DNA from 2 places in the Paeniglutamicibacter sp. NPDC091659 genome. Region 1 is predicted to be linked to the other one. Evidence: predicted binding sites of a transcription regulator. Region 1 holds the regulator's gene; the other holds the start of a gene.
The links. The regulator LexA, encoded in region 1, represses DNA repair genes until DNA is damaged. The targets are predictions, from matches to a motif close to TCGAACANNTGTTCGA.
Positions count from the first base shown of each region.

Region 2: ruvA (Holliday junction branch migration protein RuvA) is a predicted target of LexA. The motif match lies at 1,857-1,872, and genes of this name have one in related genera.

Region 1 covers NZ_JBIVTO010000013.1:54,072-57,362, reverse strand. Annotated here, with positions in the region: gene ACIQLF_RS19175 (ATP-dependent DNA helicase) at 1-1,131, shown strand, start outside; gene lexA (transcriptional repressor LexA) at 1,235-1,954, opposite strand; gene ACIQLF_RS19165 (LysM peptidoglycan-binding domain-containing protein) at 2,240-2,620, shown strand; gene ACIQLF_RS19160 (histidinol-phosphate transaminase) at 2,732-3,291, shown strand, end outside.
Region 2 covers NZ_JBIVTO010000002.1:72,144-75,434, reverse strand. Annotated here, with positions in the region: gene ruvB (Holliday junction branch migration DNA helicase RuvB) at 120-1,178, opposite strand; gene ruvA (Holliday junction branch migration protein RuvA) at 1,188-1,805, opposite strand; gene ruvC (crossover junction endodeoxyribonuclease RuvC) at 1,956-2,561, opposite strand; gene ACIQLF_RS05245 (YebC/PmpR family DNA-binding transcriptional regulator) at 2,568-3,291, opposite strand, start outside.

The DNA of each region.
Region 1 (3,291 bases):
GGTGCTAAGGCGCTGCAGCGCAGCCTCGAAGGCGTCCCCACGGGCCTGATGGCCCGCGGCCTCAACGAGGAACAGGAAGCCGCGATCAACCAGATCGCCGAGGCGGCACGCGTGGTGCTCTCCGATTCGAAGCCCGAGGCCAACGCGCCCGCGGACGGCGGACGGCAGATGGCACGTTCCCAGGTCATGTACCTGGTCGAGCAATGCACCAAGATGCTTGAAATGACCGAGGAACGGGAAGTCATCTGGGCTTCGCGCCCGGGGCATTTCAGCCCGGGGGAGGGCTACGTCCAGCCGGACGAGTCGAGCCAGCCCACCCTGAATGTCGCGCCCTTGTCGGTTGCCGGCAAGCTGCGCGAAGGGCTCTTCGACGGCCGCACTGTCATCCTGACCAGCGCGACGCTGGCCATCGGCGCGGCTTTCGAACCAGTCGCCGGTGCCTTGGGGCTGGTCGGTGACGGCGCGCCCACCTGGAACGGGGTCGATGTGGGAAGCCCCTTCGACTACCCCAAGCAGGGAATCCTGTATGTGGCCAAGCACTTGCCGAAGCCCGGGCGCCAGATGTCGCAGGAAATGATCGGCGAGATCGAAGACCTCATCAAGGCATCCGGGGGCGGGGCCTTGGCGCTCTTCACCTCGCGCCGAGCGGCGGAGGAAGCGGCCGAGATCCTGCGTTCCCGGCTGGACGTGCCGATCCTGTGCCAGGGGGAATCGAGCATGAAGGCCCTGGTTGACCAGTTCTCTGCCGAACCGGACACTTGCCTGTTCGGCACCATGACACTGTGGCAGGGCGTCGACGTGCCGGGCAATGCATGCCGCCTGGTGATCATTGACAAGATCCCATTCCCGCGGCCCGACGACCCGCTCTCCTCGGCGCGCAGCCGGGATGTCGCCAAGCATGGCGGCAACGGGTTCATGGCGGTGGCTGCGAGCCATGCCGCCGTCAGGTTGGCCCAGGGCGCTGGGCGCTTGATTCGTTCGGTCAACGACCGCGGTGTCGTGGCCGTCCTGGATTCGCGCCTGGCGACGGAACGCTACGGAAGCTTCCTGCGGGCCTCCTTGCCGCCGTTGTGGGCCACCCCGGACAAGCCGACGGTGTTGGCCGCGCTCGAACGGCTCAGCGAAGGCTAGGGGCAGCGCGGCTCACTTGGGAGTCCATGCGTCAAAACGTTAAATGAGTCAGGGGACGGTCGCGATGACCGGCCCCTGACTCGTTGAAATGCCAGTGACGTCCCTAAATGGAGCGCATGACCGAAACGACCTTGCCCATGACCGTTGCCGCGTCACCGAGGATCGGTTCGTAGCGGGAGTTCTGTGGCAGCAGCCAGGTGTGGCCATCGCGCTGGCGGAAGGTCTTGACGGTGGCTTCGTCATCGAGCAGCGCTGCAACTATGTCGCCGTTGACTGCCGTTTGCTGACGTCGCACGACGACCCAGTCGCCATCGCAAATGGCGGCGTCGATCATTGAGTCGCCGCTGACCTTTAGCATGAAAAGTTCGCCATGGCCCACGAGCTGGCGCGGCAGCGCAAACACGTCTTCCACTGCCTGGTCGGCGAGAATCGGGTTGCCGGCGGCGATTCGTCCCACCAGGGGGACCATTGCCGTGTCGGACGAGGTCGTCAGCTCAGAGACGTTCATGCCGTTCGCTGCCTTGAGTTCGGCCTGCCCGGAAACCACTTCAAGTTTCGTGTCGGTCTTGAGCTGCAATGGCAGCAGGATTTCCATGGCGCGCGGACGGCGGGGGTCGCGGCGGATGTAGCCAAGCTTTTCCAGCTGGCTCAACTGATGGGTCACGCTCGAGAGGCTGGCCAGGCCCACCGCGTCACCGATCTCTCGCATGGAAGGCGGGTAGCCGTTGGCACTGACCGAGCGCTGGATTGTTTCGAGAACCTTTTTCTGGCGAATTGTCAGGCTCTTCGCGTCACGTCGAGGGGTTCGTTGTTCGGTCGTCATTCTTTGTGCCTCATCCCGATCGTCGGCGGTTGGCCCGCGCGTTCCGCAATTTGTCGGTGCGGAGTGATGAAGTGAATTCACCGTTCCACATCACTCATGTTAGTGGACGGAAGCGGCGCTTTCAAAGATTTGTTCGAACCGATCTGGACACGTGTCGTTGAAAAGTGCTAGAAATAACTTACGAACTACGAACACATATTCGAAAGACGTGTTCGAACAATAGAAGCTTGTTCGACTCGCGGCCCGCTTGCATCGGCCCGTCGTACTCAAAGGAAAGGCAAAGACATGGCAAACGCTGCTCTCTCGGCCCCGCTCCACCTCGTTCCAGACCCCATCGCTTACCACGCCCCGCAGGAAGCTCCGCTGCGGTTGACTCGCCGGGGGAAATTCGTTTTGATCGCCATGCCGATCTTCCTGGCCAGCGTGGGCGTGCTCATGATTCTGGGCTTGTTCCTGTCGCCGGCCAAGGCCTCGGCCGATGTGCCACTGGGTGTAGAAGCCGTCAGCGTCACCGTCATCGAGGGCGACACCCTTTGGGGTCTGGCTCGCGAGTTCGCGCCCCAGTTGGACCCCCGCGAGGCCGTGCGCCAGATCACCGAGATCAACAACCTTGAGGGAAGCGTCCTGTTCCCGGGAACCGAGATATACGTTCCATCGGCACGGTAACTGCCGCGTTGCTGACGGCGGGTGTGACCCCCGCTTCATTGCGAACCGATTGTTACCCCGTTCCACATTGCTGATTCTGATGCCTTGCACCGAGCGCCCTAGACTTATGGGGTGAATGAACGGCTAAATCGCCTGGCAAAATTGCCCCTGCGAGAGAATCTTCAAGGTCTTGAACCATACGGCGCACCCCAGATCGACGTTCCAATCCAGCTGAACGTCAACGAAAACACCCATCCGCTGCCCGAGGCCGTTCATCGCGCAATCGTCGAAGAGGTATCCGCCGCTGCGCTGGGACTCAACCGCTATCCGGACCGTGAATTCACCGAGTTGCGCGAGCGCCTGGCGGCCTATCTCGGCCACGGCCTGAACGCCGAGAACATCTGGGCGGCAAACGGATCCAACGAAGTGCTCCAACAAATCCTGCAGGCATTCGGCGGACCGGGTCGAACGGTCATGGGATTCCCTCCCACCTATTCGATGTACCCGCTGCTGGCCAGCGGAACCGACACCGCCTACATCGCGGGTGTTCGCTCAGAGGGCTATGCCCTGTCCGCGGCCGACGCCGCGGAACAGGTGCGGGCCGCGGCGCCCAACATCGTTTTCCTTTGCTCACCCAACAACCCGACGGGCACCGCCTTGGGCCTGGACGTCGTCGAAGCGGTCTACGAGGC
Region 2 (3,291 bases), on a different contig from region 1:
CGGTGGGCCTACTTATCCTATCGTGCCAGAATGCAGAAACTGTGACCAAGACCAACATTTGCCCTGTAAATATCCTTTGAATTTTCGGTATTCACCCGGTAAATAATCAGGGAATTTCTTTATTCCCCGTCGTCCCCATCGTTTTCAAATGTGCCACGCCCTGCGAATACAGCCTCTGCCGGCATGCGCAGGCCCAGGTGGTCCCATGCAGCCGCGGTGGCGATGCGTCCGCGCGGGGTACGACCGAGGAGGCCCTCGCGCACCAGGTAGGGTTCGGCAACCGTCTCGACGGTTTCGGTCTCCTCGCCGACGGCTATTGCCAGGGTCGAGAGGCCCACCGGTCCCCCGCCGAACTTGGTGCACAGCGCGTGCAGCACCGAACGGTCAAGGCGGTCAAGGCCGCGCGCGTCGACCTCGTACATATCCAGCGCAGCGGATGCGGCCCGTGCATCGATGTTTTCCAGCCTGTTCACCAGGGCCCAGTCGCGCACGCGACGCAACAGGCGGTTGGCAATACGGGGCGTTCCACGCGAACGCGAGGCGATTTCGCTGAAGGCCGCGGAGTTGACCTTCAGGGAGAGCAGCATGGCCGAACGGCGCAAGACCAGTTCAAGTTCTTCGACGCTGTAGAACTCTAGGTGCCCGGTGAACCCGAACCTGTCGCGCAGCGGGCCGGGAAGCAGGCCGGCGCGCGTGGTGGCGCCGACGAGCGTGAAGGGGGGAAGCTCTAGCGGGATGGCCGTGGCGCCGGCCCCCTTGCCGACGATGATGTCGACACGGAAATCCTCCATGGCCATGTACAGCATTTCCTCGGCGGGGCGACTCATGCGGTGGATCTCATCCAGGAAGAGGACTTCGCCCTCCGTCAGCGAGGAGAGGATCGCGGCCAGGTCGCCGGCATGCTGGATGGCAGGACCCGAGCTGATGCGCAATGGCGCATTCATTTCGGCGGCGATGATCATGGACAGCGTCGTCTTGCCCAGGCCGGGAGGACCCGAGAGCAACACGTGGTCCGCCGTGCGCTCACGGATCTTCGAGGCCTCAAGGACCAGAGAGAGCTGTTGGCGGACCCGGGCCTGCCCCACAAAGTCGTCAAGGTTCTTGGGACGAAGCGCCGCCTCGAGCACGCGCTCTTCGGGTTCGGAACCTGCGTTGGTGAGGATGCCGGATTCGCTCATTGTCTACTCCTAGAGTCCGGGTCGCGTGCCGCGGCCCAGGGAACGCAGCACGGCCCGGAGGATCTCGGGAACACTGCCGTTGGTGGTGATTTCCGGATCGGACTTGGCCAACGCCTCGAGGGCCTTGTTGGCATCCTTGTCGGTCCAGCCCAGGCCGGTGAGTGCGTCGATGACCTGGGGTTCCCAAGCCGGGGCGGCAGCCACGCCGCCGGTTGCCACGGCTCCGGTCGGGGTGAGTTTTCCTGAAAGTTCAAGCACAATGCGTTCGGCGCCCTTGGGTCCGATGCCCGAGACCTTGGTGAATGCCTTGGTGTCCTTGGTGCTTGCCGCGATGCGGACGTCTTCCGGGGTGTGCACGGAAAGGATGGCGAGTCCGGTGCGCGGGCCGATGCCCGAAACGCCGATCAGTACGTCGAAGACCTCGCGCTCCTCGCCGCTGGCGAAGCCGAAGAGGGTCATGGAATCCTCGCGGACCACCATGGAGGTGTGCACGAACGCCTCGCGTCCCACGTGCAGGTTCGACAGGGTTTGCGGGGTTGCCTGGATGAGCATGCCGAAGCCGCCGACCTCGATGACCGCGCTGTTCAGGTTGACTTGCTGCGCCACTCCCCTGAGCGTACTGATCATCTGGGCCGACCTCCGGTGGTTTGGGGTTTGCCGGCAACCAAAACCAGCAATGCGAATATATCTACGAACAGCTTACAGGCTGGACGCAATTTGTTCGTGGATTTGATCGCCGGACAAACCCGTGTACCGGGGCGGAGGCCCGCATCCGGTCTAGCGGGACTTGACGCTCCGGGCCTTGGCCTCGGCGGCGATCCAGGCTCGCTGGGCGGGGGTCAGTCCCGAGGAGGTTCCGCTGCGCGGGGAGGACGCCGATGCCGCGGCACCGGCGGAGCCGAATGCCGCGCCGCGCCAACCATGGGTGATGGCCAGGGCCGCGGCATCGGCGGCATCCGCGGGCGACGGCGGCTCGTCCAGGCGCAGGATCTTGGCAACCATCTTGCCGACCGCCTGCTTGTTGGACGTACCCGATCCCGTGACCGCGGCCTTGACCTCGGTGGGGGTGTGCAGCGCCACAGGGATTTCGCGGCGGGCCGCCGCAACGATGACGATGCCCGAGGCCTGTGCAGTGCCCATGACGGTGCTGACGTTGAGTTGGCTGAAAACCCGCTCGAGTGCCACGACATCGGGCTTGTGCTGGTCGAGCCATGCGTCGATGCCGTCGGCGATGACCAGCAAGCGCTGGTCGAGTGGCGTCCCCGCCTCCGTGCCGATGACCTTGACATCGATGAGCGTGGCTCGCCGGTTGGGTTCGACGTCGACCACGGCCAGACCGCAACGGGTCAGTCCGGGGTCGACGCCAACCACACGCAGTGCCAAAGGGGCCTAGGCCTCTTCGAGTTCCGCCATGACCTCGGCACTGATGTTGGCGTTCGAGTAGACGTTCTGCACGTCGTCGAGCTCCTCCAGCGCCTCGGCAAGCTTCAGGAACTTGGCAGCGGCTGCGGCATCAAGCTCGACCTGCATCGAGGGAACGAATTCGACTTCGTCGCTCTCGTACTCGATGCCGGCCTCTTCAAGGGCGGCAACGACGGCGCGCAGGTCGGTCGGTTCGCTGTGGATCTCGAACGAGTCACCCACTTCCTTGACCTCGTCGGCGCCGGCGTCAAGGACGGCCATGAGCACGTCATCCTCGGTCAGGCCGTTCTTCGGCAGGCCAACGACACCCTTGCGGGCGAAGAGGTAGGCAACCGAACCCGGGTCCGCCACGGAACCGCCGTTGCGGGTGATGCCCAGGCGAACCTCGGAGGCTGCGCGGTTCTTGTTGTCGGTCAAGCACTCGATCAGCAGGGCCGAACCCTGCGGGCCACGTGCTTCGTAGATGATCTCGGTGTAGTCGATGACTTCACCGGTCAAACCGGCGCCGCGCTTGACGGCGCGGTCGATGTTTTCATTGGGGACCGAGGTCTTCTTGGCCTTGGAAACAGCAAGTTCCAGGGCCGGGTTGCCAGCCATATCGGCGCCGCCGGCTCGCGCCGCGACCTCGATGTTCTTGATCAGCTTGGCGAAGGACTTGGCGCGCTTGGCGTCAATTGCAGCCTTCTTGTGT